DNA from 2 places in the Colwellia meonggei genome. Region 1 is predicted to be linked to the other one. Evidence: predicted binding sites of a transcription regulator. Region 1 holds the regulator's gene; the other holds the start of a gene.
What was found. The regulator MetJ, encoded in region 1, represses methionine synthesis genes. The targets are predictions, from matches to a motif close to TAGACGTCTAGACGTCTA.
Positions count from the first base shown of each region.

Region 1 (12,901 bases):
TTTCAGGTAAAATACAAATACGAGCTTGCTGATTAACAGATAATTCGGATAAGGTCATAACGCCACTAACAAACGAGAATAATTATCATTTAATAATACTAAAACTCGCACGATGCGACAACATAATAAATTTACAGCTATTGATCTAACACAGTAATAAGCGAATTTTTTTCCAACAAATTAGTTTGAACAATTAACTATGCATGTACTCATAGTTAACAGTCAGCTTAGTTATTTGTAATATTGTTCAATATGCTCAGTAAAGCATCGAATAAAAGCAGCATATGGTCGGATAAATGATGACAAAATTGAATTCAATGGCACAATAGCTAAGTAATAATTAAAAAGGATATTCAATGAAAGTAATTTTTGCTCTGCTACTTATCAGTGTTAGTTCGATAAGTTATGCAGTTGAGCAGGCCGAAGAAATTTTTAAAAAATTGGCACCCTCACTTTATCAAATTCGCTTAATAGACAAAGCCAGTGGTGAAAAATCATCAATCGGCTCAGGTTTTCAAATCAGCAGCGACGGTCTAATTGCCACCAATTATCATGTTATCTCAGGCTTTGCCCGTCACCCGCATAAATACAACATTGAGTATCTAGACAACAAAGGTAATAAAGCAGCACTCACCTTAAAGAGTGTTGATGTTATTAATGACCTAGCAATAGTGCAACGTGAAGTTAATGAGGAAATGCCATTTTTTGATATTGCTAAAGTGGCTCCAACTAAAGGGGAAGAACTCTATTCATTAGGTAATCCACATGACTTAGGCATGATAGTAGTGCCAGGTACCTACAACGGCTTAAAGAATGAATCTTTCAATGATCGAATTCACTTCACTGGCTCAGTAAACTCTGGCATGAGTGGTGGCCCGGTGGTCAACAAAGAAACCCAAGTTGTTGGTATTAATGTCGCAACTTCAGGTAACCAAATTGGCTTTTTAGTACCACACGATAAGCTACAAGCGCTATTTCAAGAGTACAAACAAGGTGCACCCAAAAGTATAGAACTGCAAATGACAGCGCAATTAATGCGCAATCAAGAAAAGCTTATCAATACAGTATTAGCCAGTGATTGGCAGCTAAAAAAATTAGGTCGCGGCTTAATTCCAACTATAGATGTGCCTTTTATACGTTGTTGGGGGGAGTCAAATTCTGACAAAGCCGATGCCCAAATTATGGCCGCTGTAGCAAACTGCGATCTCGATGAAAACACCTATATCTCATCTGACTTCTTTACGGGTTCATTGGAGATGGAATATCGCTACATGGAGTCAAACAAAATAGGTAGCACTAAGTTTTATCATATATTTGAACGCCAATTAAACCAAGTTGCACCGGGCAATAAAGCTGGCAAAGACGATGTGACTGAATATCAATGTCATCACGATATAGTTATGCCAGAGCAGAGCAACATTAATAGTAAGGCGGTGTTTTGCACCCGCGCATATAAGGCATTTCCAGAGTTATTTGATGTCTTATATATAGGTATTTCTATTGACCACGAGCAATATGCTTTGCTTAGCCACTTCACTATTTCAGGTGTCGCAGAGGAAACGTCACTTGCCTTTTTGACTAAGTTTATGGAGTCGGTCAAATGGAACTAATCATTGAAGAAATCACATATGGTCATAAATTATTAGGTCGTCATAAATTTTCATCAAATAATATTACTATTGGGCGAGGGTACGACAACGACCTGATCATAAGCGATCCACATGTATGTGCTGATCACCTACAACTCCATTTTGATGGTGAGTATTGGTTTGTAAACGATCAAGGCTCAGTAAATGGTAGTTTTCTTGAACACAGCAAAGAAAATATTATTCACCACAAAATACAATCCGGTGATATTGTCACTATTGGTAAAAGCCAAGTACGCTTTGTTTTTCCAAGCCACCCTGTCACACCAAGCATTGCAATAAGTCCATTTGAAAGTCTAATTAATTTAGCTAAACATCCGGCAGTACTTGCACTAAGCGTGACGTTATTCGCCTGTATCGCCTGCTGGATTATTAATTTAAATAACGCTAAAGAAGTCTCGTTGACACAGATGTTGGTGCCAACAATAGGCTTAACTCTTGGCTTTGCATTATGGCCAGGCTGTATTGCCCTTGTTTCACATTTAACTAAGCATGATGCTCGTTTTTGGACACAAATTGGCATTAGTTTTATATTTTTCAATCTCATGTGGTTAAGCGATATTTTCGAAAATATTATCCAGTTTAATACCTCAAGTAACTTCTCGATGATTTGGTTAATCACCATTATTCCACTGGTTTTAGCATACGGCCTGTTTTGGCTGAACTGCTATGTTGGTTTTCATATGACAACTAGGCGTAGAAATGTGGTTGCGGCTGGCTTGGTAATATTATTATTTGGCGGCAGTTTTATAGTGCAAATGAGCAAAAAACCGAACTTTAATCCACGTCCACAATTTAACACCACAATAATGTCACCAACATTTTTGTTTACGCCAAGTAATGACGTTAAGTCGTTTGTTAGTGATAGCGCAATATTGTTTGAGAAAGCCACAGAAATAGCTGAGAAAGACAAAAAAGATAAGTAATAATATTACTGAACATAAAAAAGCCTGAGTTTACTCAGGCTTTTTTTTTATCTAACTTTAAATAAGCTTAAGGTTTCGCGATAAAACCTATCGCTTGGTAAACCTCAGCAAGTAACTTGCTCGCTCTAGCAGATGCCTTTTCTGCACCTTTACGCATGACTTCATCTAAGTATGCTTGGTTATTACGAATTTCATGATAACGCTCTTGAATTGGCGCTAACAAAGCAACAACAGCTTCTGCGACGTCACCTTTTAAGTGTCCATACATTTTATCTTCATATTCAGGTACAAGCTCAGCAACTGTCTTACCTGTAGTACATGATAAAAGTGATAATAAGTTAGACACACCCGGCTTTTCAGCAATATCAAAATAAATATTCGCCTGCTCGTCTGAATCAGTCACAGCACGTTTAATTTTCTTAGTAATTTTCTTAGTATCTTCTAATAAACCAATAAAGTTGCCTGGGTTAGTATCAGACTTTGACATTTTCTTCGTTGGCTCTAATAAGCTCATTACTCGAGCACCAAATTCTGGAATATAAGGCTCTGGTACTTTAAATGTTTCACCGTGCAGATTATTAAAGCGTGTTGCTATGTCGCGAGCTAATTCCAAGTGTTGCTTTTGGTCATCACCTACAGGAACTTGGTTAGCACCATATAATAATATGTCAGCCGCCATTAATACCGGATAGGTGAATAATCCAGAGTTCATATTAGCTTCCGATTTTGACGACTTATCCTTGTATTGCGTCATTCGGTTTAGTTCACCCATTTGAGTATAACAATTAAGCACCCAACTTAACTGTGCATGTTCAGGCACGTGTGACTGAATAAAAATAGTGCTTTTTTCAGGATCAACACCACATGCTAAGTATAAAGCTAATCCATCAAGAGTTGCTTTACGTAAGGCTTCTGGATCTGGGCGCACGGTAATCGCATGCTGGTCAACCAACATGTAATAACACTCATGGCTATCTTGCATGCTCACCCATTGCTTTAACGCGCCAAGATAATTACCAATAGTTAACTCGCCTGACGGCTGGCAGCCACTTAATACAATAGGTTTACTCATTTGTTATCCTTCAATTATGCTTATTTCAGTGTTTTCTAACTAATTATTTTACTTTTGCTAATTCAGCACGCATTTCATCAATAGCGACTTTGTAATCAGGTTTTGAAAAAATGGCCGAGCCAGCAACAAACATATCGGCGCCCGCTTCAGCAATTTCGGCAATGTTGTCGGCTTTCACGCCGCCATCAACCTCTAAACGAATATCGTAACCACTAGCATCAATCTTTTCACGTACTAAGCGCAGCTTATCCAATGTCGTTGGAATAAATGATTGACCGCCAAAACCTGGATTAACTGACATTAATAAAATAACGTCTAATTTATCCATAACAAAATCTAAAATATGTAGTGGTGTCGCGGGATTTAATACTAGCCCAGCTTTACAGCCGTTATCTTTAATCAACTGCAAAGTTCTATCTACATGATCACTAGCTTCTGGATGAAACGTAATAATATCGGCACCCGCTTTGGCAAAATCAGGGATCAAACTATCAACCGGTTTCACCATCAAATGCACATCAATTGGTGCTGTAATTCCATAATCTCTTAATGACTTACATACCATAGAGCCAAAGGTAAGGTTAGGTACAAAATGATTATCCATTACATCAAAATGAACAACATCCGCGCCAGATTTAAGTACATTTGCCACATCGTCGCCTAAGCGCGCAAAATCAGCAGATAAAATTGATGGAGCAATTAAAAAATCAGACATAGTGATCCCCTCGATAAATTCTGCGCTACTTTAACTTAATTGTCGTAATTTTGCGACCAAGAACAAGGATAAAAATCGAGATAAAAAGAATAGTAAAAGTAATAAAATTCAGCAATTTCTAAAATTTTGCATATGATTATATTTAAGCTTATGCCCTTTTTTTGCACATAAGTGAATATTCCTTGCACCAAGACAGTTCATGCAAGGTATTAAGGACAAAGAAAAGCCGTTCAGGATTCCCACTTAACCATTTGATAACAAATATCTTTATAAAATTTATTCTACACAGGCATTGTCTTTGCAATGTTCACGGTAATTATAAAACTTAGTGGAACCAACATGAAAAAAACAATTACAGCTTTATCTATTTCAGCCATATTCACATCATCAATGCTTATCGCTGCATCAGCACACGCTATTGAAGGTTTATCAGCAAATGCTTCAGCGTCAAGTAATTATCTATGGCGTGGGGTAACACAAACCACCAATTCCGCGGCAGTTTCTGGCGGTATAGATTATGAAAATGCTTCAGGGTTCTCAGTAGGTACTTGGGCATCAAACGCTGATTGGGCCGAAAATATGACCTATGAACTCGACCTTTATGCCGCCTATTCAAATGAATTGGATAATGGCTTAGGTTACAGTATTGGCTATATTTATTACGCGTACGATAGTGATGCTGGTGCCGACTTTAGTGAAGTTAACTTTTCACTTTCATACGACGCTTTTTCAATTACCTATAATACCCTAGTTGATTCAGATGCCGATGGTGACTTCGGAGATGACACCTATATATCTGCAGACGCTGCCTTCGAAATTTCTGAAGGTTTAGAGCTCGGCCTTCATGTTGGTAGTTATGACTTTGACGCGGGTGGCGATTACGTTGATTACGGTATTAGCTTAAGTAAAAATGGCTTTACTTTCGCTATTTCTGATACTGATATTGATGGCGCTGACGGCGACATTAATTTTGTTGTTAGTTACAGCATAGATCTAGACTTGTAAGAAGTAATCGTCATAAAAGCGCGTGTAACTTTTAGAAATTACACGCGCATTTTTACTTTGCTAAGCACCAGTTTTTATGGCTATTACCAATTTGAAACTAACGAATATTAGGCTAGTTTAACCCTTTAATTTTTACTTGCTGCTGGCGATGGCTAAGTCGCTGGCAAACAGTAACTAAATCAGCATGAATACCACCTGCGGTGACATCTCGACCCGCACCAGGACCCCGAATAATCAGCGGGTTTTCCTGATACCACTCACTTTTAATTTGAAAGACATTGTCACATGGCGTTAACTGGGTAAATGCATGCCGATAGCTTAGCTCTTCTAAACTTACTTTTGCGCTTAAGCGACCATTTTCTTTCGAGAATTTAGCCACATAGCGAATAGCACATGACTTTTCCTTAGCTTGACTTAAACGTAGTAAAAATAAATCATTTAGTTCTTCGGTTCGCTCAAGAAACTCATGTAACGAAACATCCCTTAACGAATCTGGTACTAAACTCTGGCAATCAATATCTTCTAAAGAAAGCTCAAAGCCAGCGGCTCGTGCCAATATTAATAATTTACGTTGGACATCTCTGCCCGACAAATCTTCTCGCGGATCCGGCTCGGTAATTCCCTGTGCCAAAGCATTTTTAAGCAATTCAGAAAATGGCGTTATACCATCATAATATTGAAACAGCCAAGATAACGTACCAGAGAAAATACCTGAAATTTCAATAATATTATCACCACTGTTGATTAACTCTTCAATAGTGGAATTAATCGGTAAGCCCGCTCCAACAGTAGTATTACCTAACCAGTAACTATTATGCTCTTTTGCACTGTTCAACAATTGCTGATAATTTTCTGTCGGCGAAGAGGCGGCCCATTTATTTGCGCCAATAACATGAATACCTTGAGCGAAAAATTGCTGATATAACTTGCTAAATGATTCACTTGGGGTGATATCAACAACAACCAATTCATCATAGGGGTGATTTGTTAACCAATCTATTAATTGCTCATTCTCATAGGCTTTAGCTTGTTGCTGGTAATGAACCAATGCGTTATTAACTTCAATACCATCGGTATTAATTAAGGCCTTTTTAGAGCCAACTAAGCCGACCAAATGAAGGTTTTCCAATACTGGTAAGCGTGCCAATTGATTTGGTAATATTTCTAAAAAACGTTGCCCGATATTACCCAATCCCGCAATAACTAAAGCAATATTTCTCGCATCTTTAGTCATGTCCCCATGAATGTTATTGAGCAACTCTCCGGTACAGGCTTCTGGTAGCACCGCAATGTAGCTATGCTGATTTTCAGCATGAACAAAATGTAGTGTTTGTTGGTGCTTTAATGCCCTTTTAAACCTTGCCCGCATACCGCCTTGTTGTGCAACTTGATAACCAACCGTGGCCACAATAGCTACGGGTTTGAAAGAGACTTCAGTATCATGACTTGCTAGCCACTGGCTTAATGACTTTTGTTGCTCTTGCGTCACCACCAAATAACCTTCATCTAAGTTGTAACATACAGGTGCGAACTCTTTGACTGCACGCGCACCTGATTCACCAAGAAAACTTACAGAAGTAGCAAGAATAAGGTCATTTAAATAGGTCACTGAAATTTCTTGTTTGGCTATTTGGCCAAATTTACCAATTTCGCTGCCACTTATTTCGGGTGCAAAGCTACTAGCAACGTGTAAATGGGTATTATGACTTGTTAATGGTTGTAGAGTTTTTGCATGTAGCACCGGATTGCCTAATCGGCCCAGTTCATTTGCTACGGCGTTGGGCAAGCGATGTAATTTTCTTGCCAGAGGCACGACTCTTGGATCGGCACTATAAATACCATCAACATCGGTCCAAAGAGTGACATTTCGAGCACCCGATAAAGCAGCCATAATAGTTGCCGAGTAGTCACTACCATTACGCCCTAACGTACAAGCTTGTTGCTGCTGATTGCGTGCAATATAGCCAGTTACAATTACAAGCTGATTTTGTTGCTGTAGTGGTAAAAGCTTATTCTGACTTGCTGAGTAGTCAATAGCACAAGTTTTTTCATTACTTAATAACAAAAAGTCTCTCGCATCTAGCATATAGCTTGGACAAACTTGTTCATTTAGTACCGCTGATAATAATCTTGCTGACCAAACCTCACCGAAGGCTAATAAATCATTTTGATAACGATCCGGGTTATTCAACAAGTGCGTTGAAATATTGGCAATATCATCAGCCAATAGTGCCTTTAACCTCGCAGCACTGCTGGCATTGAGTAGTTCATCAATTAGCTTAGCTTGCGAAGCACTTAGCTCAAAAATAGCCTCGGCCAGCGATTCAGGCAGCACATCTACCGCTAAGCCCGTATGATTACCGACAGGTTCTGCTTGCTTATGTTCATAGTGCTCTTGTGCCAATTGGTAAATTGCAAACAATGAATCTGTGGTACTGCCATTTGCAGAAACAACAATGACATCATTGAGCTGGCAGTGTTGACGAATAATATCAACTACGCGCTCGATACAAGCTGACGTTGCTAAACTGCTGCCGCCAAACTTATGAACATTACAAGCGGCCTTAGCCAGCTGGTTTTTTGTGGAAGAAAGCTCTACCGCTGAATTTACGTCTGTCATTTTATTTCCAAACACTTATAAATATTTATCTGATTGCTAATTCTTTAGCTACTACGTTGATTAAACTTGGCTAGCAGCAAGTGCTTTTGCTAAGTCAGCTAAAATATCATCGATATCTTCTATGCCTACTGACAATCGTACTAATGACTGCGTAATACCCGCAGCAAGCTGAGCTTCAATTTCCATGCCGGCGTGTGTCATAGTTGAAGGATGACTGATCAAACTTTCAACGCCACCCAATGATTGCGCTAAGGTAAAAAATTCTAGTTTATCAAACAGTACCTTTACTGCTTCAACACCGCCTTTAAGTTCAAAACTCATCATGGCGCCAAAGTCATGTTGCTGTTTCTTTGCTAATTCATGATGTGGATGATCCGCTAGTCCAGGGAAATAGACACGTTCAACGGCGGGGTGTTCTTGCAAGAAAGCGGCTACCGCATTGGCATTAATTTGATGTTGCTTCATCCGGATCGGCAACGTTTTTAGACCACGTAATGCAAGAAAACTGTCAAAGGCCGAGCCAGTAATGCCGATACAATTTGCCCACCATGCCAACTCTTCACCTAATGCTTGCTCTTTGGTAACCAAAACACCGCCAACTACATCACTATGGCCATTGATATATTTAGTAGTGGAATGAAATACAATATCAGCGCCCAATAATAAAGGTTGCTGCAAAGCCGGCGATAAAAAAGTATTATCAACAGCCACTAACGCACCTGCTTGATGAGCCTGCTTAGTAATATCTTCAATATCAACTAAGCGTAGTAATGGATTGCTTGGCGTTTCGATTAAAACTAATTTTGGTTTGCTTGCTAAGGCCTCTGCTAGCGCCTGCTGATCATTTTGGTCAACTACAACCAACTTAAATTGTCCACGTTTTGCTAAATGTGTAAATAATCGAAAACTACCACCATAACAGTCGTGCGGGATAACTACAGTATCTTCAGTATTTAACAGCTGACAAATCAAATGCACCGCTGACATACCTGTACTAGTGACAATACCTAACGCACCTTGCTCTAAATCTGCAATAGCTTGAGCAAAAGTAGCACGAGTTGGGTTGCCCGTACGAGAATAATCAAACTGACGTTTCTCATTGAAACCCTTTAATGCATACGTACTGGAAAGGTGAATTGCAGGAATGACAGCACCATGATGCTGGTCGCTATTGATACCTGCGCGAACCGCAGTAGTGGCAATTTTTTTATCACTCATGTGTGCTCCTGTATAGACGCTTTTCTATGTAGATGTTTGGACGTCTATAAATCTAAACGGTTTGTAAGAGATGGTCAAGAACTTTAGACATCTAACCCTCTACACATTCGTTATTGACTCACGCCTCACAACCAGTAAAATTAGCGGTCAAGAATAAACTTATAACTTACTGGTATACCAGATAAGCTAATTATAGGTTTTTCATAATTATTTAAGCATAGAGGAATATTCATGGCAGAGTGGAATGGCGAGTATATTAACCCTTACGCCGAGCACGGGAAAAAAAGTGAGCAAGTTAAAAAGATCACCGTGTCTATCCCTTTACGTGTATTAAAAGTGTTAACTGATGAAAGAACACGTCGTCAGGTTAATAACTTGCGTCATGCAACGAATAGCGAACTATTATGTGAAGCATTTTTACATGCTTTTACTGGCCAACCCTTACCAGATGATGGTGATCTAGCTAAAGACAATACACAAAAACTACCTGCGAGTGTTCGTAAAGCGTTAGAAGCACAAGGTGTGACTGACTTTAGTGAATACGAAACAGAAGTAGAAGATTAGATAGAGCTCATAGCTCAATATTAAAAAAGGCGCTTTAAGCGCCTTTTTTGTTAATTAACTTCCTATTTAGAAACTTGGATTATTAAGCTGTAATAAATCCCATTTAGTACCATATAAATCTTTAAAAACCACCACAGTGCCATATTCTTCCACACGCGGTTCCTCAGTGAATTCTACACCTTGGCTTTTCATATGCTCATAGTCACGCCAAAAGTCATTGGTTTGTAGAAAAAGGAATACCCTTCCACCGGCTTGGTTACCAATAGCGTTATTTTGTTCATTGTTACTTGCTTGCGCCAATAACAAATTTGTACCATTTGAATTCGGTGGGGCAATTTGTACCCAACGTTTACCAGCACCTAAGTCGGTATCTTCAATAAGTTGGAAGTTTAGTTTCTCAGTATAAAATTTAATAGCGTCATCATAGTTTTCAACAACTAAAGCAATATTTGAAATATTCTGTTTAATAGAGTTTGTCATGCAAATTTTTTTGTTACGTCATGGCTAGGTAATATCATTATTTTACTGCATTTTTATCTAAACAATAAGTCAGGCTTTATGTAATTTTTAAGCAAAAAAAAGGCGTCCCATCGACGCCTTGGTTAAACAACCTAATCTACACACCAAATTAATTTGAAAAAAACTTCGTCTCTGTAATCGCTTTAACCTCCGGCATATCACTGACACTTACTTGCAGAGAAACTTCGCTGACACGCTCTTTGATTTCTTCTGGTGTTATAGTCAAATGCACTGGCACACTGGCAATTTCTCCAGCTTTAATAAGTATGTTGCTCTCAGCACTTAAGCTGACATTATTGTTAAGAACACTAACGTTAAAGTGACGATTTAGCTGAGATTTATTAGTAATTTTTAGTAAATAGCTGTTGGTTACATTATCATGAAAATCAACTTGAAATAACGTACCACGATCACGCAATACCGAGAACTCAATCGGTATTCGCACCTGAATGGTATACGCCATAAAAACCATTGCTAATATAGATAACACGCCATAACCCACAATTTTAGAGCGTAATAGTTTTGCTTTTTTACCGAGTAATGCATTTTCACTGGTATAACTAATCAACCCTTTAGCGTAATTAAACTGCGTCATAGTCTGATCACAAGCATCTGCACACGCACCACAATTAATACATTCATATTGCAAACCATTACGAATGTCTATGCCAACAGGACAAACTTCAACACAAAGATTACAGTCTACACAATCACCTAAGCCTAACTCTTTAGGATCTTGCTTGCGTTTTCGACGACCACGATTTTCACCACGCAATTTATCGTAAGCCACCAACAATGTATTTTTATCAAACATCGCAGACTGAAAGCGTGAATACGGGCACATGTAAATACACATTTTTTCGCGCAACCAACCGGCATTGCCATAGGTACAAATAGCAAAAAACATTACCCAAAAAGTTGTTAAACCAGTCCAATCAAGCTGAACTAAATCAATATATAGTTCACGCGTTGGTAAAAAATAACTCAGGAATGTAGTTGCGGTTAAAAATGCCATTAGTCCCCAAACTAGGTGTTTGGCAGACTTACGTGCAATGGTATCTAGTGTTTTTGGCTGTTTATCACGTTTGATACGCTGATTTCTGCTACCTTCTAACCACTCTTCAACCCAAATAAAACTAAATGTCCATACAGTTTGCGGGCATACGTAACCACACCAAATTCGCCCTAACCAGGTAGTAACAAAAAAGAGTAAGTAACAACTCACTATCAACAAACCAGCTAATATAGTGAAATCTTGTGGGAAAAAGGTTTGCGAAAAAATATGAAATTGTTGCTTACCAATATCAAGCAATACCGCTTGATTACCTTGGTAATTAACCCAAGGTAACAAAACAAATATCATGACAAATACAAAGCCAGTTAGCTTTCTAATTTTTTGGTAACGTCCTTTTTGTTTACGGACATAAACGGGGGATTCAGACTTATAGGGCTTAATAATCAAGTCTTCTGCTTTATAATCAAACTTCATGGTTTACTACTAATACGAACAACAGGATACCCGCTAATAGCAATATGTGTTCCAAGTACAATAAAAGCAATAAGCATCTGTTTTATATTAATAATATTAAACAATAAGAAATATAAACAACGACCAAAAGCACGATATATCACGCTATCGCGATATGTCGCGGTTTAATACTTATTTATAGGAGAAAGAAAAACTAGCTTGGCCTAATAATTCCTAACTTCTTCATACGAGAACGTAGAGTACTTTCAGGTAAATCTAATTGCTTTGCAGCCCCTAAATTTCCACCAATACGCCACTTACAGGCTTTAAGTACGCTGCTAATATGTTTGTATTCGGCTTGTGCTAAAGTTTCATATTCAGTGGACTCGAGCGTCTTTGCTGAACTTTTAAAGTTGAAGCTCAAAATTCTTGATTTAGTCAGAATCATTTCGCGCTCAAGTACATTTTGCAATTCACGAATATTGCCCGGCCATTGGTACTGCATTAACTTGGTTAAGCTTTTGTTACTAATGGCTGTAATACTTTTACCAAGTTTTTTATTTAACGTGGCAATAATGGCTTGCGATAGTAGAGGAATGTCTTCTCGTCGGTCTCGCAATGGCGGTACAGTTACCGGAAATACGTTGAGTCGATAGAATAAGTCTATTCTAAACTCGCCACTGGCGACCATCGCCGATAGATCTTTATTTGTTGCCGCAATAATACGAATATTAACCGAGACTGTTTCACTGCCGCCAACACGTTCGAACTCTTGCTCTTGCAGTACACGTAGCAATTTTCCTTGCGCTTCCATGGTGAGCTCACCAATTTCATCAAGAAATAATGTACCGCCATTGGCTAATTCAAATCGACCTTTTCGACGCTCTGTTGCACCAGTAAATGCACCTTTTTCATGGCCAAACAATTCAGATTCAAGCAAACTTGGCGTAAATGCAGCACAGTTTACTTTTACCATAGTTGAGCCATTACGTTGACTTAAAGCATGAATATTACGTGCTACGAGCTCTTTACCCGTACCGTTCTCTCCTAAAATTAAAACCGTGCTATCAGTTTGCGCGACAAGCTCTACTTGCGAAAGCATTTTAGTTACAACTGAACTCTTGCCCACTAAGCCTGCGGATGACCAT
Region 1 covers NZ_BAAJLZ010000007.1:47,162-60,062, forward strand. Annotated here, with positions in the region: gene AC27E9_RS15515 (FeoA family protein) at 1-58, opposite strand, end outside; gene AC27E9_RS15520 (S1 family peptidase) at 357-1,610, shown strand; gene AC27E9_RS15525 (FHA domain-containing protein) at 1,601-2,572, shown strand; gene trpS (tryptophan--tRNA ligase) at 2,640-3,644, opposite strand; gene rpe (ribulose-phosphate 3-epimerase) at 3,688-4,359, opposite strand; gene AC27E9_RS15540 (TorF family putative porin) at 4,699-5,364, shown strand; gene metL (bifunctional aspartate kinase/homoserine dehydrogenase II) at 5,477-7,984, opposite strand; gene metB (cystathionine gamma-synthase) at 8,045-9,202, opposite strand; gene metJ (met regulon transcriptional regulator MetJ) at 9,434-9,766, shown strand; gene AC27E9_RS15560 (VOC family protein) at 9,833-10,246, opposite strand; gene ccoG (cytochrome c oxidase accessory protein CcoG) at 10,395-11,774, opposite strand; gene AC27E9_RS15570 (sigma-54 interaction domain-containing protein) at 11,968-12,901, opposite strand, start outside.

Region 2 (12,901 bases), on a different contig from region 1:
AGTTGTACTGCCGTTGATAATGTCGCGATAACTTTTTCGTTTTGCCATGGCTTGGCAATAAAATCAGTAGCACCTTGCTTCATGGCATCTACAGCAATATCGACACCACCATGTGCGGTGATCATCACAACAATGCTGTTAGGTTTAATAACGAGGATTTCTTTCAACCAATAAAAACCTTGCTCACCGGAGCTTTCGCCAGGACCAAAATTCATATCCAATAAAATTGCATCAAAATCATTTTCTTTAATGAGTTTAGGAATTTGTTCGGGCCGGTTACATATGCTGACCTCTGAAAATTTGCGATTTAGTAGTAATTTTCCTGCCACCAATATGTCTTGGTCATCATCAACGATGAGTATTTTTCCGTCTATTTTCATTTTTATTTTGGTGCTGTATCAGCAAGTTAGGGAAACAAACTGTTCAATAACGTACACCTAGTGTCCGAAAACGTACAGTATTTTATTGTTTTTTATTTTGTTAATAAATAAGTTTTTTGTTAAAACTCAATATAAACAATTGTTTATGTGTTTTATTGGTAGTTGGAACAAATATTGTAATGTGTCAGTAATGATAATTTTTAATATGGCGAAGTAGGATAATGACACATTCATTAAAGTCAGTCAGTGTCGACAATGCAAGTACGACAATGAATAGCGACAATTCCGCAGTGTCTGGTGCTGGGATGGACCGTAAGGTCATACGTAAAAAATCGAAGATAAAGCCAGTTTTATTGGCTGTCACTATCATTGGTGTAATTGGCGCAGTCGGATGGCAATTTAGCAATAAGCTAAGTGGTAAATCGCTCAGTGTTGATAGCAACCGTATTGTTGTGTCTAGCGTGGTATCGGGGACATTTGAAGACTTTATTCCTGTACGTGGTCGCGTAGCGCCTGCAAAAACAGTGTTTCTTGATGCGATTGAAGGTGGTCGTGTTGAGCGTATTTTAGTTGAAGATGGCACACAATTAAGTGCGGGAAGTTTAATTGTTGAGCTCTCTAACGCTAGTTTGCAATTAAATGTCTTAGGTAATGAAGCACGTGTTGCTGAGCAATTGAATAATATGCGTTCCATTGAGCTTAGTCTTGAGCAAAACCGTTTACGTCATAAAAGTAATATTATTGATATTGAATACCAAATTAAGTTATTGACCCGCCAACTTGCTCGAGAGCAAGAGTTAGTGACAAGTGGCGCGGTTAGCCAGTCGGCATTTGATGACACTAAAGATACGCTTAATTGGTACCAGCAGCGTCTTTTAGTTACCCAAGAAAGCCAAGCTTCAGATACTCGCATGCAAGAAGAGCAACTGAAATTCTTAAAAGCTACTAGCCAGCGTTTGGAGAGTAATTTAGAAATATCTCGACAAAATTTAGACAACATGAATGTCAAAGCCCCTGTAAACGGCAAACTGTCAGGCTTTAATATTGAAATAGGGCAGAGTATTGGTCGCGGTGAACGATTAGGACAAATTGATACGCCGAACGACTACAAAGTTACTGCATATATTGATGAATTCTACTTAGGTCGCGTTGATATTGGCCAACGAGCAATGTTCAAAGAATACGAGTTAATTATTAAGAAAATTTACCCACAAGTACAAAATGGCCAGTTTGAAGTTGATTTTGTCTTTGCAGGTGAACAGCCATCAGGTATTCGCCGTGGTCAAACGATACAAACAAAGCTTACGTTAGGCGATGAAAGCAAAGCAGTATTAATTCCTAATGGTGCTTTTTATCAAGATACCGGTGGTAATTGGATATTTGTTGTAACCGAAAGTGGCGCTGAAGCTGTGCGTCGGCCAGTGCGCTTGGGTCGAAGAAATAATCAGTTTATTGAGGTTCTTGATGGCTTAGATGTAGGCGAGCAAGTTGTAACTAGCCCATATAGTAGTTACCAAGATATGCAACGATTAAAACTTAACACTAGTACAAATTAATTAGTTAAAAACTAATGGCACAAAATAGCCAGCTACCAATTAAATTTATAAAAACAGGATTTTATTATGTTGAAACTTCACAACCTATCACGCGTTTACCAAACTGATGATGTAGAGACCATGGCATTAAATAATGTGAATATTGAAATAGCTCAAGGAGAGTTCGTCGCCATTATGGGGCCTTCAGGCTGTGGTAAATCTACGCTATTAAACACAATTGGCATGTTAGATACGCCAAGTAGTGGCGAATACTGGTTTAATGGTGAAGATGTTGCTGGCTTCTCTGAGGCGCAGCTTGCAGTGATAAGAAAACAGAGTATTGGTTTTATTTTTCAAAACTTTAACTTAATTGATGAATTAACCGTTGCTGAAAATATCGAGCTGGCTTTGCTCTACCACAATATTCCTGCCAGTGAACGTAAACAGCGCGTTTCAACGGTTATGGACAAAGTGGGTATTGCGCATCGTGCTAAGCATATGCCAAGTCAATTATCGGGCGGTCAGCAACAAAGGGTGGCTGTAGCGCGTGCGGTAGTGGGAGATCAGAAAATGATCTTAGCAGATGAGCCAACCGGCAACTTAGATAGCGCGCATGGTCAAGAGGTTATGGAAATGCTGCAAGCCTTAAACGACGAGGGCACCACTATTGTAATGGTAACGCATAGTCCTGCGCATGCAGATTATGCAAAACGGACAATTAACCTGTTTGATGGTCACGTTGTGACTGAAAACATTAAGGCCGCTTAGGAGGCATTATGTTTAAGAATTACCTAATTACCGCATGGCGTAATATCATCAAAAACGGTGTTTTTTCAGCAATCAATATTTTTGGTTTAGCCATTGCTTTGATGAGTTGCATTTTAATTATGCTGTTTGTCAAAGAGGAAACCGGCTTTGATAAATGGTTAAAAGACAGCGACAGATTAGTGCGTATACACACCGCTTATACTATGCCAAATCAGGCGCCATTTTTGACTGTGCGTTCGGCAGGGCGAATGATGGAAGCCATTCGTGATTACGCTAAAAACGAAATAGAAACTGGTGTACGTTTAATACAATGGTCATTAACCGTTCGTAAAGACGACAACGCTTTTGACGAAGCCATTACCTTAGCTGATGGCAGTTTCTTTGATGTTTTTGATCTGCCATTTGTACATGGTTCGAGAGCTAAGTCGTTTAATCAACCTATGAACTTGTTAGTCACTGAAGAATTTGCCAAGAAATATTTTGGTCGCACCGACGTGATCGGCGAAACCTTAACGGTTTGCTGTGTTGGTCGTAATCCTGCTAGTGACGTGAGAATTACCGGCGTACTAAAAGATTTACCCGATGAGACACATTTAAATATTAATATGCTGTTTTATCTACAACCGGCGCTATTTCCACCAAATAATAATATATTAGATACTTGGACCAGTGTGAATGTTTATACCTACTTTAAGCTAAATGCAGGAATAACTCCTATGCAACTGCAAGATCGTATTGATTATTGGATGAACAATGAAAGTCCGCTAATTAAAACGTCTAGAAATTTGTTAGGAGAGCAAGGTAAAGGTAAGCAAGTAACTGATTTTTCTCGTCAACGTGTTATGAAAGTTACTGACTTACACCTTAATGCTAAAAAGCATGCCGGAAATATGGGCGATATGACGCCGATGGGCGATCAGGAAATGATTAATACTTTTACTGTCGTTGCTTTTCTTGTGCTAATGATTGCGTGTATTAACTTTATGAACCTTTCAACTGCAAAGGCCAGTAAGCGAGCAAAAGAAGTTGCAATGCGCAAAGTCTTAGGCGCAAGCCGTTTGCAAGTGGCGATACAGTTTTTAAGTGAAGCGATAGTGATTGTTTTTGTTGCGTTACTATTTGCTATTGCTGCGTCAGAATTAGTGTTGCCTATATATAATGATATTTTAGGCAAGCAATTGGCACTAAGACTGTTTAATGAACCTGGTTTGTTATTATCGCTTATTGTTGTTGCTACGGTTGTTGGTATTGGTGCTGGAATCTATCCTGCAATATACCTTTCACGATTTCTACCGGGCCACATATTAAAATCAAGCAAAAGTGGTGAATCTGGGAATTCAGCTAAATTACGCAGTGTCTTAGTCATATTTCAATTTACAACTTCAATTGTGTTAGTTATTGCTACGTTAGTTGTTTATGGACAAACACTTTATTCAAATTCTGTCGATGTTGGTTACCAAAGTGCCAATAAGTTAGTGTTAAATATTCGTTCTGCGCAAGATAATTTACCAAGCTTAAAACAAGAATTATTAAATATTCCAGAGGTTAGCTCTGTTACGTTCTCTTCAGAAGCACCAACGCAAGACAATGAAAATAATAATTTATTTACGTTGTCTGGCTCGGATGAGAGCGGTAATAAAGTCGAACCTGTATTATTGAATTATCATAATATGGGCTACGGATTCTTTGAGGCGTATGATGTTAAACCGCTAGCGGGTCGATTATTTGATGAAAACTTTGGCAGTGATCAAATAACACCTGTTGCACATGATGCAACTGAACATGGTCAAGCGAGCGTTATTTTGAACGCAAGTGCGTTGAGTAAGTTCGGTTTCAAAACGCCAGAAGCCATTATTGGAAAAACACTAACGCTAGGTAGACAAGATTTAACAGTTATTGGCGTGGTACCTGACATTCACTTTAGATCGATTAAATTTGGTATTCGTGCAACGGCCTTTATGCTCAACCCAAGTCGCTTTCGAGTCGCCAACATTGGGCTTAATTCCGGTGTCATTGATTCTAAAGAATTATCTCAGTTAATTAGTAAAATAGAGCAAGTGTGGAAGACTAATGTACCTTTACAGCCTATTGATTTACAGTTTTTGTCAGAGATGATGCAAGCGCAATATCAAGATGAATTAACAACGGCACAGTTATTCTTAGCATTCTCTGTATTAGCAATTATTATTGCGTGTTTAGGTTTATATGGACTGTCAGCCTTTACGGTTGAGCGTCGTACGAAAGAGATAGGTATTCGTAAAGTGATGGGAGCAAGTGTTAAAGACATAGTTAAATTGTTGATTTGGCAGTTTTCAAAACCTGTAGTTTTGGCAAATATCATTGCTTGGCCTATCGCAGCTTATGGCATGTTAAGTTGGCTCGAGACGTTTCCGTATCGAATTGACCAAATTTGGTTGTTGCCTATTTGCTTCACCGTTGGCACATTGTCATTATTTATTGCTTGGTTCACCGTTGGTACTAATGCAGCCAAAGTTGCACGTAAAAATCCAATAAGCTCATTACGTTATGAGTAATAGAATTAACGTGATAACTACTTTAATACTAGATTACTAGGTAAATAAGTATAAAAAAACGCTGCTCTAATCAGGCAGCGTTTTTTATATCTAGAAAGCTCAGGCTTTATGCTGGCTTATAAGTTAGCAGCTTGGCGCAATGCATCAGCTTTATCGGTTTTTTCCCAGCTAAATGCCGTGAATGTATCGTCGCCTACTGTCATTTCAAAAGGTTCGCGGCCAAAGTGACCATATGCAGCTGTTTGTTGATACATAGGGTGCAATAGATCAAGCATTTTTGTGATGCCATATGGACGTAAGTCAAAATGTTCACGCACAAGTTCAACTAAGCGCTCTTCAGAAACTTTACCTGTTCCAAACGTATCAACAGAAATCGAAGTCGGCTCAGCAACACCAATAGCGTAAGATACTTGAATTTCACAACGGTCTGCTAAACCAGCAGCTACAATGTTTTTAGCAACATAACGGCCAGCATATGCTGCGCTGCGATCAACCTTTGATGGATCTTTACCTGAGAAGGCACCGCCACCATGACGCGCCATGCCGCCATAAGTATCTACGATAATTTTACGACCCGTTAAACCACAGTCACCTACTGGACCGCCAATAACAAAACGGCCTGTTGGGTTAATATGGTATTTAGTTTCTTTAGTTAATAACTCTTCAGGTAAAACATGCTTAATTATGTTTTCCATTACCGCATTAACTAAATCTTCTTGTTTGATATCAGGGTTATGCTGAGTAGACAGTACTACAGTATCAATTGCTACTGGCTTATTATCTTCATAGATAAACGTAACTTGAGATTTAGCATCTGGACGTAACCAAGGTAATACCCCTGATTTACGTGCTTCAGCTTGGCGCTCAACTAAGCGGTGCGAATAGTATAATGGAGCGGGCATTAAGGTTGGTGTTTCGTTAGTTGCGTAACCAAACATTAAGCCTTGGTCACCAGCGCCTTGTTCTTCAGGGCTAGTGCGGTCAACACCTTGAGCGATTTCTGGTGATTGTTGGCCAATTAAATTCATAATGCCACAGGTTTCACCATCAAAACCAACATCAGATGAGGTGTAACCAATATTACTAATAACTTTACGGGTTAGTTTTTCTAAATCAACCCAAGCGTTAGTCGATACTTCACCTGAAATAATGGCAACGCCGGTTTTTACCATAGTTTCACAAGCAACGCGTGCGTTCTTGTCTTTTGCGATAATCGCATCTAATACCGCATCAGAAATTTGATCGGCAATTTTATCCGGATGACCTTCTGAAACTGACTCAGAAGTAAAAAGGTGTGTAGACATAAACCCTCTGTATAAATGAACTGAAAAACAAGACCTGTTTTAATAGTGACATTCTAACCGTTTAGTTAACTATTTCCTAGAGTTTTTTACGCCTAGATGGCTAAACGTCTTTGAGCTGAGTCAATTTAATTGCAAATCGCCTAGTATTTTTAAGGCTTGTTAGCAATATTGACGGTTTATAAAAATTTATTGACAAGAAGAGGGCGTTGCCAAATATGTGAAAAAAGCTGCTGTTGAGCAGAGCAATTTTTAGAGCTATAAAAATATGCAGTACCTAGCTCTTTGCTGTTATTAAGCATTTTATTTGAATTAAGCCGTCTTTGCAGTTGTTCTGTTACTGGCAGCGCGGTTTCCATTATCATGATATTTTGACCACAAATGTCACTGATCATAGATTTTACTAATGGGTAGTGGGTGCACCCTAGGACAATGGTATCAACGCCTTTATTAAGCAAGGGCAGTAAATAGCTTGAAAGTAACTCTTTACAGATTGATGAATCTTTTTGATCTTGCTCGATCAGTTCAACTAAACCTGGGCAAGGTTGAATATAAACATCACTATTATTTCTATATTGGTTTACTAATGATAAGAAGCGTTGGCTTTCAGATGTTGCTTTAGTGACTAAAATAGCTACTTTTTTATTTTTACTTAAGTTTGCCGCTGGTTTAATCGCAGGTTCTACGCCGATTACTGGAATATTTATATTTTCACGAAGCTTATCAATGGCACTAACCGTTGCTGTGTTGCACGCGACAACAATTGCCTTGGTATTTCTTTCAATAAACCAATTTGCAATTTCGTTAACTCGTTGTTGAATAAATTGTGTGGATTTTTCACCATAAGGCGCATGCAAAGTATCAGCTACATAAATAAGGTTTTCATTGTGCAGCTGCTGAGCAATACATTGCATAATAGATAAACCACCAATACCGGAATCAAAAACTCCAATGGGTCGTTCGTCGCTAGTATGTTGGTTATTCAATTGACTATTTGTCGATGTTTGAACACTTAGTTTACAGTCTATGGGCATTACGTCTATGCAGCTTTACATAAGAAAAAGTTAACTAAGTTAAGTATATTATTAACAGGCAAAGTAGGTCTATTAATTAATGGTGAAGTTAAGCAAAGAATTGCTAAATAATTTGTAAAGTATTTAGTTTGTATATATCCTGAGTGCCGAAGTAAAGGTAAAAGGATAACCAATGAAAAGCGATGTTTCATTAGCACGAATTAAACAATTTCCGTTATTAATGTGGATTTTATTATTTGGTTCGTTCATTACTCGCGGCAGTTATTATATGGTGTGGCCGTTTTTAGCTGTAATTCTCTATGAAAAATTTGCTTTGTCAGCTACCAATGTTGGACTGATCCTTTCAAGTGCCGCCATTATTTCTGTTTTAGTGAGCTTTGTCGGTAGTGTGCTATCTGATCGAATTGGACGTCGACCATTAATGTACCTCAGCGGTACCTTGTACATCATTTCTTTTTCCTTATTAGCACAAGTGAATTCTATTGCTGGTTATGCTGTCGTTATAACTTTATGCTCAGTTGCTACTGCACTCTGGCGGCCGTTAACTTCCGCATTAATTGGCGATATTATTAAAGATAAAAATACTCGCGAACTTGCCATGCAATCATTATATTTTGTCGTTAATGTCGGCTGCGCAGTAGGGCCGATGATAGGGTTATGGTTAGGTTTAACGGGAGAGCAATCAAGTTTTTATATAACCGCTGGTACTTTTGCATTCTTACTCGTTATTTTATGGTGGGGTTTTCACCGACATAGTAAACAGAATTTAGCAAAATTAACTAAAGAAGTTGCTACTGAAGCTACAAGTTCATCGGCAGTACAAGCGGCGACTAACACACCAGTGGCGAGTGATAGCGACAACAAAATTATTAAAGTCTTGATTGCGGATAAGTTATTGCAATGCCTAATTTTGGCTAATATTTTGTGCATGTTTATCTATGCGCAAATGGACAGCTCGCTTATACAGTATTTAACGCGCGCGAAAGTTCCTGATTTGCTAGAGCTTATTTCTGCGATGATCTTTACTAATGCAGTCGTTATTATTTCAACTCAATTTTTACTACTAAAATTAATGGCAAGTTTGTCGTTGGTTAGCCGAATCCATGTAGGTTTAGTTTTACTGATGTGCTCACAGATATGGTTAGCGGTGAACCCGTTGACACTTTTTTGGGGCTGGATAGGCGCTATTGTTGTTATGAGTTTAGCGGAAACTATTTTATTTCCGACCATGAATGTGCATATTGACCGACTGGCTCCAGATCATTTACGTGGCGCATACTTTGGCGCTGCGTCGTTTTATGAGTTTGGCTTTGCAATTGCGCCATTAGGTGGTGGTATTATCCTCGATCAATTTGGTGGCTCATGGTTGTTTTTCACGACTGCAGCCTTAACGCTACTTGTTATTTATCTTTACAGTGTCTTAGATAAATTACCAAGACCAGATTTCACCCAAAGTAAGCAACAAGCTAGTATAAGTTAATGTTATTGATACTTTTAATAAGCGAAAAGAGTGAGGGGAAGTTATTACTTCGAAAAAGTTAGTGACTTCCAGAATGCCACAGCTCACGGTTGTTCAGAACACTGGGTGATTTTCTAGAGAGTATGCGGAAATATCGTTGATATATTAATTTAGCTGGAGCGTGTTTCTTTTGATAAAGAAGATAGGTGACTTCCAGAATGCCGCAGCTCACAATAGTCCTGAACACCGGGTGTTCAGGGCGGAAATATCATGCTAACCGTAGGCTTCCCGATACGAGCCGGGCTTGCACAATAGCTAATAGTCAAAATCCTTAGGTAAAACTTATCGGCTCAGGGACGTAGTTCGCAAACGAACACTCCAGAAGACAAATTCATTATAGCTAATAATTCTGGTGGTATTAAGTATTTTATTACTTGTAAGACCTGAATGCTTAATGCTTGAACGATTTGAAGTTTCTTTAAACAAGCGAGGAAAGTAAATACTTAAATTTTGAACAACTAGAAACTAATTACGCAGTTTTAGTGGGGTTAACTGCCTGTTCAATTGTATTTTGCAGCAATTCAATTTTGCTTTGCATTTCTTCACGTTCTTGAGCAAGTTCAGTACGTGCTTGAATTAAATCATTGGCAAGATTGAGGGACATCATCACTAATGCTTGTTCAGGTGTTTTAGCTGAATGGCTTTTTTTCGCATCATGCTCTAAGCGTTTATTAATTTCATCAGCAGCTTGTAATAACGCCGATTCATGGCCAGCAGGACAAGCGATTTTTAATCGTTTGTTGGCAACATTTATTGTTACTGTGTGTTGGCTCATTATCTTGTTTTTCTCAAAGCAGTCATTTAGTTCATTGAGCAAACTACTCAATATAATTTTGCTGTTGGCAGCTAACTAGTGCTAATTAACTCTAATAAAAGTAAATAATTACTAAAACTTAGTCTGCCATAAGGAGGAACTATAACGGCGAGTGTTGCACTATGCAAGTGATCTCTATGGTTTTTTCTGGAATCAAAGCAAGGCCAGTGTTACGATAGCCGCTAATATACCCTCGATTGAATTTATATTTTTATGGCTGACAACTCCTCTTTAGATTTTTCCTCTGCACAAGCTGTTTTAACTAGTGAAAGTGTTGAAGCGCATGCGGCAGAAATTCATGGTGTTCTTACTGGTTTGATTTCTGCTGGCTTTGAGTTTGAAAGTAATGATTACATTGCTATGGTCAACGACATGTTAAATAACGCAGAAGGTTTGCCTGCTGCAGTTAAAAGTTTAGTTAAAGATATTTACAGTGATATTTGGCAACAAATTTTGGATGAATCATACAGTTTTCAACTGATGCTACCTGACGATGATGACTCAATTGTTGAACGTGGTCATGCATTAGGTAAGTGGGTGCAAGGATTTAACTTGGGCTTTGGTTTACAGCAAACTAAAAATACAACTTTCTCTGATGACGTTAAAGAAGTACTGACTGATTTTGGTGAAATTGCTAATTTATCTGATGAAATGGAAGAAGACGAAGATACAGAGCAAGCTTATTTTGAAATCGCAGAATACGTCAGAATATCTGCCTTATTGTGCTTTACTGAGTTAGGTACACCACCAGCATCGAAAGATAAAGAAGCAACATTGCACTAGTTTTTAACTCGAATAAGTAATTATGTTATTCAACAATTATCTAACCTGAAATTGACATCAATGATCAAAAACACCTTATTACCTGCTGCAGAGTTTTGCCAGCGTCGAAGCGATTTCATTCAGCAAATGCCCGTGAACAGCATCGCTATTATCTCGGCAGGTAAAGAAGTTACACGAAGTAACGATACAGAATACCCATTTTGCCAAAGTAAGAACTTTTATTTTCTTACCGGCTTTAATGAGCCAGATGCTATTTTGGCCTTGGTAAAAAATGCTAATGGGCAAGCGCAAAGTATTTTATTCTCACGCGAAAAAGATGCTTTGCAAGAGATATGGCATGGCCGACGTGTTGGGCAAATTGCCGCTGTAACAGATTATCAGGTTGATATATGTTTTAGTCTCTTAGAAGTAGATGAGCAACTTTTGCCGTTAATTGAAGGTAAAGATGCGGTGCTTATCTGTCAGCAAGGAGAGCCAGCATTCGAACAGCAAGTTATGTCTTGGTTAGCTGATATAAGAAAGGCTGTGCGTACTGGTGCAAAAGTGCCTAAATCTTTATTAGATTGCAGCGATATTATTCATGAGATGCGTTTGCATAAATCAAGCGCTGAACTCAATATCATGCGACAAGTGAATGTTATTAGCGGTGCTGCACATCAACGAGCAATGCAGAAAACAATCGCTGGTAAATTTGAATATCAAATAGAAGCGGAATTATTACACGAGTTTGCGCGCAATGGTGCACGTCACCCCGCTTATAGCTCGATTGTTGCTGGCGGTGATAACGCCAATATTCTTCATTACACCGATAATGATGAAGCATTAAATGATGGCGACTTATTACTAATTGATGCCGGCGGCGAGCTAGCAGGCTATGCTGCTGATATTACGCGAACATTTCCGGTTAATGGTAAATTTAGTCATGAACAGGCCATCATTTATCAATTAGTGCTTGATAGTCAAAACTTAGCCATAGCAGCGATTAAACCCGAGCAAACGTTTGCTGAATTAAATCGTATTGTTTGTAATTTCTTAACTCAAGGTTTATACGACTTAGGCATTCTCAAAGGCGATTTAGAAGTATTATTGGCGCAACGTGCTTGTAAGAAATACTTTATTCATGGTTTAGGGCACTGGCTCGGGCTTGATGTACATGATGTTGGTAATTATCACGCCAATGCGCAACGAGAACAATGTCGTCCATTTGCCGCTAATATGGTGATGACCATTGAGCCTGGCATTTATATTCCACTAAATGATAAAAGTGTTGATGAAAAATGGCGCGGTATTGGTGTTCGTATTGAAGATAATGTTGCGGTCACTGAAACAGGCTATGAAAACCTAACTGTTAATGCACCCAAAACCATCGTCGAAATTGAACAATTGATGGCTAATACCAAATGAATACTGTAAAGCATTGATTAAACACAAAGTGATAACCAACTTAACAGGGTACACTTTGTGTCACCACCGTAATAAGTAAAAGAATAGGTTAACGATGAATAACAGTGAGCATAGCTCAAATAGCGACCAAACCAATAAACCAGAGCATGAACATTTTGATGTGGTTATTTCTGGTGGTGGCTTATCAGGTGCCTTAATGGCATTAAGCCTTTCTGCACTCGTTAACCATCAACAGTCTTCTTTGCGTATTGCAATTGTTGAAGCTAATCCGGTATTAACGGATCCATCAAAGAGTTTTGATGATCGCGTTTTGGCGTTATCCCATGGCAGTGCAGAATATTTAAAAAGCGTTGGCGCTTGGCAATATTTACAAGCCCATGCCGAGCCAATTAATAATATTCATATTTCAGACCGTGGTCATTACGGAAAAGCTCGACTTTATGCAGAGCATCACCAAGTTGATGCTTTAGGTTATGTTGCTGAAATGTCTTTTATTGGCAATGCGCTATTAAAAGCTTTGGCCCCTAAACAAAACATAACTTGGTTTGCTCCCGACAGTATTAGCGATATTCAATGGCAAAGTGAACAAGTTAATATTGAATTAAATTCGGGTAAACAGTTAAGCGCAGCATTGTTGTTAGCGTGTGACGGCGCTCATTCTGCTTGTCGAACATTTGCTAATATTGGCTCAACCAGTGCTGATTATCAGCAATCTGCATTAATTGCCAATGTTGGAACTGCAAAGCATCATCAAAACATTGCCTATGAGCGTTTTACAGAAACCGGCCCAATTGCTATGTTGCCGCTTTCAACGCTGACAAATTCAAAC
Region 2 covers NZ_BAAJLZ010000004.1:61,356-74,256, forward strand. Annotated here, with positions in the region: gene AC27E9_RS11160 (sigma-54-dependent transcriptional regulator) at 1-380, opposite strand, end outside; gene AC27E9_RS11165 (efflux RND transporter periplasmic adaptor subunit) at 602-1,936, shown strand; gene AC27E9_RS11170 (ABC transporter ATP-binding protein) at 2,003-2,683, shown strand; gene AC27E9_RS11175 (ABC transporter permease) at 2,692-5,217, shown strand; gene metK (methionine adenosyltransferase) at 5,334-6,521, opposite strand; gene murI (glutamate racemase) at 6,698-7,552, opposite strand; gene AC27E9_RS11190 (MFS transporter) at 7,725-9,032, shown strand; RNA gene ssrS (6S RNA) at 9,218-9,399, opposite strand; gene AC27E9_RS11200 (cell division protein ZapA) at 9,541-9,846, opposite strand; gene AC27E9_RS11205 (UPF0149 family protein) at 10,099-10,668, shown strand; gene pepP (Xaa-Pro aminopeptidase) at 10,729-12,072, shown strand; gene ubiH (2-octaprenyl-6-methoxyphenyl hydroxylase) at 12,167-12,901, shown strand, end outside.
Region 2: a site for MetJ is predicted at 6,615-6,632, ahead of metK (methionine adenosyltransferase). Genes of this name have one in related genera too.